One region of the Marinococcus halophilus genome, then DNA from elsewhere that is predicted to be linked to it. Evidence: riboswitches for the same ligand, from Rfam matches in the RefSeq annotation. Region 1 holds a riboswitch; the other holds the start of a gene.
The links. Region 1 has a riboswitch for S-adenosylmethionine ahead of metK (methionine adenosyltransferase). Riboswitches for the same ligand answer to the same signal wherever they lie in the genome.

Region 1 (4,702 bases):
TGGAGCATATCTTCTGGAACGCCAGGGCAGGATTCCGGAATATGGAGCCCAAATATAGGATCCTCCACAGTGGCTGCGTTGGTGAGTTCGCCGCTTAGAGCTGCCTGCACCATAGCACGGGTGTACGAAAGATCCATACGGCTGCCGACACCGTAGCCGCCGCCGCTCCAACCGGTATTCACCAGAAAAACAGGCACATTGTGTGCATCAATTTTTTCCCCGAGCATCTCTGCATATACAGAAGCCTGGCGTGGTAGAAACGGTGCTCCGAAGCAGGTGGAAAATGTAGCTTCTGGAGAAGTGATGCCTCTTTCCGTTCCGGCTAGTTTGCTTGTGTAGCCGCTGAGAAAATGATACATGGCCTGTTCCTTCGTCAGCCGGCTGATCGGCGGAAGAACGCCGAAGGCATCTGCAGTTAAAAAAATAATTGCTGACGGATGTCCGGCTGTGCCAGAAGGTACAATTCCCTCGACGTGTTCAATGGGATAAGCCGCCCGGGTGTTTTCGGTAATATGCGTGTCAGTGTAGTCGACTTTCCCACTGGCATCGTCCAGGCCGACGTTTTCAAGTACGGCCCCAAAACGGATAGCGTTCCAGATCTGAGGTTCTTTTTGTCTGGACAGGTTCGAACATTTTGCATAGCATCCGCCTTCAATATTAAAAATACCGTTTTCGGACCAGCCGTGTTCATCGTCGCCAACCAGGAGCCGGGAAGAATCAGCAGAAAGCGTCGTTTTCCCGGTGCCGGAAAGCCCGAAAAACAGTGCACTTTTTCCGTCGCTCCCTATATTTGCCGAGCAGTGCATTGGAAGCACGCCCTGTTCAGGGAGCAGGTAGTTCATGACAGAAAAGATTGATTTTTTCATTTCACCGGCGTATTCTGTTCCACCAATCAAAATTATGCGTCTTGCAAAGCTGATGACGATAAATGTTTCCGATAAGGTGCCGTCAACCTCCGGATCTGCTTTGCATTCTGGTGCAGCTATAAGCGTGAAGGGTGGAGTGGAAGGGGTTTCCCTTCCATCAGGGCGAATGAACAGCTGCCGTGCGAACAATTGGTGCCAGGCATAGGAGGTAATGACCTGGACGGGAAGCTGATAGTCTGGATCAGCACCTGCAAGGGCATCACTTGCGAAGACTTCATTCTGATTGTTTAAATGAGCCATCACTTTGTTGTAAAGTTGTTTAAATACTTCTTCGGACATTGGCCTGTTTACATTTCCCCAGTCAATAGAAGGAGAACTGCCGGGCTCGTCGACAATATACTTATCTTTTGGCGAGCGGCCGGTATATTTGCCTGTTTTCACAGCAAGAGCGCCTTCAGCTGTGAGTGACCCCTCCTGCAGTGCCAGCGAGCGCTTCACAAGCGCAGGGACAGAGAGGTTCCATTGGACGTGCGCTTCATTCAATAGATTCGTTTCAGGTTTGGAAGCGAACGGTGGCTTCATAAACAATCACTCCTTTAATGAGGGGGGAAGTTGGATTTATTCATCATTAATGATGGATATAATATAAAATAGTGTAACACAATTAATTAAATAGTACATACTTATTGTGCAAAAAGTTCATGAATATTTTCAGTGTTTAGAGGGAAAAGACGTAAGAAAGCAAGGAAAGGGGAAAATTATGGAACAACAATCGGAATTTATTGTGTTTTACGATAGCGACTGTCCGTTATGCACCAGGTTCCATACTTATCTTTCAGCTATAGATAAAACGGATACAGTAGATTGGAAATCTATATATGATGAGGATTTATTCGAAAAATACCCGATGCTCAAAGGAGAGCCGCTTGAAGAGCAGATGCATAGTGTAGAAGATGGCACGTATGTGTATGCCGGATATTTTACTGTGAAAAAATTGTGCTATACTATTCCAGCATTAAAGCCGTTAAAGGCAGTGTTTCTGCTGCCGGGAGTAGAGGCGCTTGGCCGGAAGCTGTACCACACGGTATCAACAAACCGGTACCAGTGGTTTCATTTCCTTTGTGATAGCAGCACCTGCCAGCGGGAAGGGCACTAAGTTTGACATCAAATAGGGTTTGCGTTACGATTTTGTACGAACGGATACTCTTATCCTGAGCAGGTGGAGGGACAGTCCCTGAGAAGCCCAGCAACCATCCGGGAACGGAAAGGTGCTAACCTGGAGAGGCGGATAGGCGCCTTGAAAGATAAGAGGCGAAAAAGCTGAACTGACAGCTCCTTTTCCCTCAATTTTTTTGGGACAAGGGGCTTTTCTTGTACACAACGGCCTACTGCCGTTTTCTTTTCGTCTACCCCGAGAATAGGAGAGTACACCCGTAGCAGGCAGTTAAAAAGGAGGCAGCAGCGTGTCTACAATTGGACGACGTTTATTTACGTCGGAATCTGTTACAGAAGGACACCCGGACAAAGTATGTGACCAGATTTCCGATGCGATTTTAGATGCAATTTTAAAGGATGATCCGAATGCCCGTGTGGCAGCGGAAACAGTAGTGAACACGGGGCTCGTGTTAGTAGCAGGTGAAATATCGACATCTACATACGTGGATATTCCCAAAATTGCCCGGGAAACTTTGAAAGATATTGGCTATACCCGGGCGAAATACGGCTTTGATTACGAAACATGCTCAGTTTTGACGTCAATAGATGAACAGTCAGCCGACATTGCCCAGGGCGTTGATGAAGCGCTTGAAACTCGTGAAGGCTCGATGACCGAGGACGAATTGGAATCAATCGGAGCGGGGGACCAGGGTTTGATGTTTGGGTATGCAGATAATGAAACCGATGAGCTTATGCCCCTGCCGATTTCTCTTGCGCATAAGCTGGCACGCCAGTTAACGAAAGTTCGCAAAGATGGTAATCTTTCGTATCTGCGTCCCGACGGAAAGACGCAAGTAACGGTGGAATATGGAGACGACGGGAAACCGCTTCGGGTGGAAACGATCGTTATTTCCACCCAGCATTCCGATGAGGTAACGCTAGCCCAGATTGAAGAGGATATGCATAAATACGTTATCGAGCCGGTCGTGCCGGCAGAGCTTTTGGATGCTGAAACCAATTATTTCATCAATCCAACCGGCCGTTTTGTCATTGGCGGACCGCAGGGGGACGCCGGACTTACCGGACGGAAAATTATCGTTGATACGTATGGCGGCTATGCCCGTCACGGCGGCGGGGCGTTTTCCGGCAAAGACCCGACAAAGGTCGACCGGTCCGCTTCATATGCCGCGCGCTATGTAGCAAAAAACATTATTGCAGCAGGACTTGCAGATAAATGTGAGGTTCAGCTTGCGTATGCAATCGGCGTGGCGCAGCCGGTTTCCATTTCGATTGCCACATTCGGTACAGGGAAAGTCTCAGAAGAGGTGCTCGTAAAGCTCGCTAATGAGCATTTTGATCTGCGCCCGGCCGGCATTATCAAAATGCTCAATCTCCGCCGGCCGATTTACAGGCAGACAGCTGCTTACGGTCACTTTGGACGCCATGATGTTGACCTTCCGTGGGAACGCACGGATAAAGCAGCAGCGCTTCAGGAACAGGCGTTCACTGAAAAACAACAATAACTGCAAAAATACCCGCTCCTGTTTTATTCAGGAAGCGGGTATTTTTTAGTTTTTCAGCTTTTTTCCTTATACGTGCTGACAGAATCAAATTCAGTTTTAATTTTGTCTGAAGGCTTCGGTCCGAGCAGGCTGACTGCAATGATGATTAGAACATTGATCAAAAAGCCCGGTACGATCTCGTATAGATCAAACAGGCCGCCGGTAAGCTGGACCCAGATGATCACAGTTGCCCCGCCGGCAATCATGCCGGCAAGAATTCCCCACTTGCTCGTACGGCGCCAGAAAAGGGAGAAAAGCATCGCAGGCCCGAACACAGCACCAAATCCGGCCCAGGCATAACTCACGAGTTCAAGCACCGTGCTGCCGGGAGTGGAGGCAAGCAGCAGAGCAACGAGAGCGATGGCAATAACGCCGAATCTTCCCACCCAGACAAGCTCCCGGTCAGAGGCATGCGGCCGGAGCAGGCCTTTATAAAAGTCCTCCGCGAGGGCACTTGAAGATACGAGCAGCTGGGAGTCCACCGTGCTCATAATAGCAGCAAGTATCGCAGCGAGCAGTACCCCGGAAACCCATGGGTTAAACAGTACCTGGGTAAACAGTATAAACACTGTCTCCTGGTTGCCTTCCCCGAGCTGGGCGTCCCCTGAAAAGTAAGCAATGCCGATAAACCCTGTGAAAATAGCACCGAGAAGAGAAATAACCATCCAGCTCATACCTACCAGCCGGGCCATTGGAATTTCTTTTTCGGAACGGATCGCCATAAACCTCGTAATAATATGCGGCTGCCCAAAATAGCCAAGCCCCCAGGCGAGCAGGGAAACGACTGAAATAACGCTCACATTCGTAAACGCACTTAACGCCTCCGGATTAATGGAGGCTGCAGTCTGAACAGAATTCTCCCAGCCGCCAATTTCAATGACGGCGGCGATCGGAACAGCGACGAGAGCCAAAAACATAAGAGTCCCCTGAAGAAAGTCCGTCCAGCTGACGGCCATAAAGCCGCCAAGGAATGTATAGGTAATAATAACAGCGCCGCCGATCCAAAGAGCTGCCTGGTAGGAAAGACCGAAAGAGCTGACGAACAGAGTGGCGCCGCCGACCAGGCCGGAGGAAGTATAAACGGTAAAGAAAATAAGTATAAATAATGCCGAAACGATA
Region 2 (4,702 bases), 1.1 Mb from region 1:
CCATGGCGCCCCGGCGGAAACGCACCTGTTTGTACTGACAAACGGTCATTCTTATAGCGAATAAGGGAGTATGAATATGAAAGAGGAAGTAATTATTATCGGGGGCGGCCCCTGCGGCCTGTCGGCAGCTATCGCTTTAAAGCGCCGTGGCATTGATGCGGCAATAATTGAAAAGAAAAATATTGTGCACAGCATTTATGAATATCCTGTCCACCAGACGTTTTTCAGCTCTGCAGATAAACTTGAAATCGGCGGGCACCCTTTTCCAGTGGTAGACCGAAAGCCACGGCGCCAGGAAGCTCTGGTGTATTACCGGAAAGTAGCGGAAGCGGAAAAACTGCGTATATATAACTATGAGGAAGTACAAAAGATCCAGGAAACGGGCAGCGGCTATCTGGTGCAAACCGAAACACTTCAGGGCAGGACCCGGGAGTGGGAAGCTTCGCACGTGATTATAGCCACCGGCTACTACGATAACCCTAATCCTATGAACGTGCCGGGGGAAAATTTGCCGCACGTAAAGCACTACTTTGAAGAAGCTCATCCCCATTTTAATCAGCAGGTCGTTATTATCGGCGGGAGAAATTCGGCTGTGGATGCCGCTCTTGCCCTCGAGCAGGTGAATGCTCAGGTTACAGTGCTTTACCGCGGCTCTGAATATTCCAAAAGCATCAAGCCATGGATTCTCCCGGATTTTCAGGCAATGGTCCGGCGTGGTGCGGCCCGTATGGAATTTGAAGCAGATGTCGTGCGCATTGAGCCGGACCGGGTTATATACAAGCAGGAGGAACGGGAGCGGTCCGTTGCGGCAGATTTTGTTTTTGCCATGACCGGCTACCACCCGTCCCGGGCCTTTTTCCGCCAGCTTGGCATTGCTGTTGACGAACAGTCGGGCCGTCCCTCCTTTGACGAAGAAACGATGGAAACAAACCGGGAAAACATTTATATTGCCGGTGTTATTGCCGCCGGAGATGAAGCAAATGAAATATTTATTGAAAACGGCCGTTTTCACGGTGAACAAATAGCGGAGGATATAGCACGAAAAAAAGCCACTTTGTTTTAACAAACCAGTGGCTTTTTAGTATGAATTAATCCGCCTTATTCGACATGCTCAAAGCAGTCGCGTATTTCCTCGAGTGACCGTTGGTCATCTAGAGCAGCGAGCAGCTTAAGACGCGCTTTCTGGCCGTTAAGACCGTTCGTGAAAATAACGCCCTTTCGCTTCAGCTGATAGCCTCCCCCTTCATAGCTGTAGGTAGCCTGGACCACACCGCTATGGCAGCGGGAGACCAGGACTACAGGAACTTGTTTGGCTATTGAATCCTCCAGCAGCGGCACGACAGTTGGAGGAATGTTCCCCTGGCCGAACGCTTCGATAATGATTCCGTCAAGAGGCTGGTAGAGCAGTGGGGAAAGTAAAGCTGCATCCATGCCGGCTGCCATTTTTAAGAGGAGCACCTTCTTGTTCAGATGGACCGGTGAAAAATGCTCCCGGCTTGCCGGGTAGTGATGGATAAATATTTCATTGTTCGTTACAAAGCCGAGCGGACCGTATTGCGGACTCTGAAATGTGGCGATGTTGGACGAATGGGTTTTTGTAACGTTTTTTGCAGAATGGATCTCTTCGTTTAAAACGACGAGGACGCCGATGCCGCGGGCTTTATCGCTTGCAGCAGTACGGACCGCTGCTAGAAAGTTTTGCGGACCGTCGGCGCTGATTTCATTACTCGAACGCATGGCGCCTGTCACGACAACCGGCAGCTCTTTGTCATGAAAAAGATCAAGTGCGTAGGCGGTTTCTTCAAGCGTATCGGTGCCGTGAGTAATGACGACCCCGTCATATATATCTTCGGACAGCTTTTCAAGCATATGTTCGTGCAAAGAAAGCATATGCTCCGGAGTAATGTGAGGGGAAGGGAGATGTAGAAAATCGCTCGTCACAATTTCAGCAATTTGATTAGCAATGCGGCTCCATTGGCTTAACGGATTATGAAGCCCTGGCTCGACGCCGCTTTCTTCTGTCTGGGTCATGGCGATCGTGCCGCCTGTATGGATAACTAGTATTTTTTTCATTTCAATTCCTCCTCGTCGGCTCTGCTGGACTGTCATTATTCTTTTACGAATCTGAACATAGCATGATACGATACGTTTAACAAGAGAGGGTGAGAACGAAAGGTGATCGCACTGATTATGGCGGCCCTGGCGCCGGCTGTCGCTTTACTGCTATATTTTACATTAAAACGCCGGGCGGACGTGGAGCGGAGGCTGCCGGTCATCCGGGCGTTTGTCATCGGGGTGCTGATCGTGTTTCCAGTGCTTGTAATCGAGCACGCGCTCGAAACAGAAGGAGTAGGCATGCCGCTTTTCGCGGCCCAGTACACTCAGGCCGCTGTATTGGAGGAAGGAATTAAATTTTTCCTTTTATATACATTTGTGCTGCGTTTTGCTCCGATTAAAAATACTTATGATGGCGTTATATACGGACTTTCCCTGTCGCTTGGATTTGCTTCGCTCGAAAATATTTTGTACTTAATTGCAAACGGCATTGAAACAGCGGTTACAAGAGCTCTTCTGCCTGTAACGGTTCATGCGCTCCTCGGGGTGATCATGGGATATTATGCGGTATCGGCTAAGCGCGCCTCTCGCCATGGCAGGAGGTTATTCTCTTTTTTTCTTGCCCTTGCCATTCCGCTTATCTTTCACGGGCTGTATGATTATATATTAAGTGCTTCTTTAGCCAATATTCTGTATTATCTCATACCGTTCATGCTATTTTTATGGTGGTTTGCGTTGTCAAAGGCTAATAAAGCCAATGCGAAATAACAACTCGAAAGGACGAAGCTACTATGTCAGAAGACCGCCGCTACCGCGTTGTTATCCGCTGCCCGAAATGCGGCGAAAAGTATATTCTACGTGGCAGAAAGAACACCAACGGGGAAATGGAAACGGGTTTTCGCCGCTGTGTCTGCGGCAATGAAAGCCAGCTGCATATTGATATTGCGCCGGAGTAAAATGGTGACTTGCAATATCGATTCGTTTCATGTACTTTGGAAAGTAATCATATAACGTTTCTTATCAAGAGAGATGGAGGGATCGGCCCTTGGAAGTCTCAGCAACCAGCTGCAAAAGATGCGGTCAGGTGCTAACTCCTGCAAGCTGTGCTTGCGAGATGAGAAGAAGTATTGCATGCCAAGGTCTTCTTCTGTCTACGGAAGAAGGCCTTTTCGTACATTTAATGCATTAATTTTAGAGAAATGAGGGCTGTGACATGTCAAAGCAACTGCAGATAGAAACCATCCTTGCACAACTGGGGAATAATTCCGACCCGCGGACCGGTGCAATAAACCCTCCTGTTTATTTTTCCACAGCGTATAAACATACAGGTATTGGAGAGTCCACGGGATACGACTATTCCCGGACGGCGAACCCGACGAGAGATCTTCTCGAAAATGGTATCGCCGCGCTCGAAGGAGGTAAACAGGGGTTTGCTCTCAGCTCGGGGATGGCTGCTATTCAGACGCTGTTTGCGATCTTTGAAACCGGTGATGAAGTGATTGCAACAAGCGATATTTACGGCGGTACGTACCGTCTGTTTGAAGAAGGATGGCGGCGCTGGGGCGTGACGGTTACATACGGTGACCCGAGGGATCTTGAAGCATTCGAACAGCTGATTACCGGGAAAACGAAGGCGCTGTTTATTGAGACACCGACGAACCCGCTGATGCAGGAAGCGGATCTGAAGGAACTGTCACTGCTCGCGAAAAAGCACGGGGCCTGGCTTATTGTAGACAATACGTTTTATACCCCGGTACTTCAGCGCCCAATCGAAGAAGGCGCTGACATTGTAGTACACTCGGCCTCGAAATATTTAGGAGGGCATAATGATCTGATTGCCGGCCTGATTGTATCCAACGTGGACGAGCTCTCCGAAAAAATTGGTGCGCTTCAGAACGGCATGGGGACAATTTTAAGCCCGTTTGATTCCTGGCTGCTCATGCGCGGTATGAAAACCTTAAAGCTCCGCATGAAGCAGCATACAGAAAACGGGAAGGCGATCGCAGAGTATCTCAGCCGCCATGAAAAGATAACGGATGTGCTTTACTCCGGACGGGGAGGCATGCTTTCCTTCCGTCTCGAAAACGAAGAGTGGGTGGACTCGTTTTTGCGAAATATAAAAATCATTACTTTCGCAGAAAGCCTGGGCGGAGTTGAAAGCTTTATCACGTATCCGGCCACGCAGACACATGCCGACATGCCAGAGGCAGTAAGGGTTAACAACGGCGTAGATAACCGGCTGCTTCGTTTCAGCATCGGCATCGAAGATAAAGACGATTTAATTGAGGATCTCGAGCAGGCGCTAAGGGCGCTGTAACTAACAACCAGGAGAGGGGCAAAGCTATGAACGTACTCAAAAAACTCAGTTCCTCAATTTTGATCGGCGACGGGGCAATGGGGACGTATCTTTATCAGAAAGGCTATAAGGGTTCGTTTGAAGCCATGAACCTGACCAGTCCAGATACTGTGGAGCGCGCTCACCGGGAATATGCAGAGGCCGGGGCAGATATCCTTCAAACGAATACTTACGCTGCCAACCGGGTGAAGCTTGAAGGCTATGAGCTTGAAGATAAAGTGTTGGATATTAACCGTGCCGGCGTGCAGCTTGCAAGAAAAGCAGCAGGTGAAACAGCGTATGTATTTGCTA

Region 2: another riboswitch for S-adenosylmethionine. It lies ahead of B5066_RS14470 (methionine biosynthesis PLP-dependent protein); the one in region 1 lies ahead of metK (methionine adenosyltransferase).

The regions. Positions count from the first base shown of each region.
Region 1 is NZ_FVZD01000006.1:601,409-606,110, forward strand. It holds gene pckA (phosphoenolpyruvate carboxykinase (ATP)) at 1-1,448, opposite strand, end outside; gene B5066_RS09235 (thiol-disulfide oxidoreductase DCC family protein) at 1,627-2,022, shown strand; SAM riboswitch class I at 2,070-2,177, shown strand; gene metK (methionine adenosyltransferase) at 2,330-3,544, shown strand; gene putP (sodium/proline symporter PutP) at 3,598-4,702, opposite strand, start outside.
Region 2 is NZ_FVZD01000006.1:1,668,088-1,672,789, reverse strand. It holds gene B5066_RS14490 (metallophosphoesterase) at 1-64, shown strand, start outside; gene B5066_RS14485 (YpdA family putative bacillithiol disulfide reductase) at 77-1,063, shown strand; gene B5066_RS14480 (asparaginase) at 1,099-2,073, opposite strand; gene prsW (glutamic-type intramembrane protease PrsW) at 2,176-2,823, shown strand; gene B5066_RS16850 (hypothetical protein) at 2,847-3,011, shown strand; SAM riboswitch class I at 3,070-3,176, shown strand; gene B5066_RS14470 (methionine biosynthesis PLP-dependent protein) at 3,269-4,372, shown strand; gene B5066_RS14465 (bifunctional homocysteine S-methyltransferase/methylenetetrahydrofolate reductase) at 4,399-4,702, shown strand, end outside.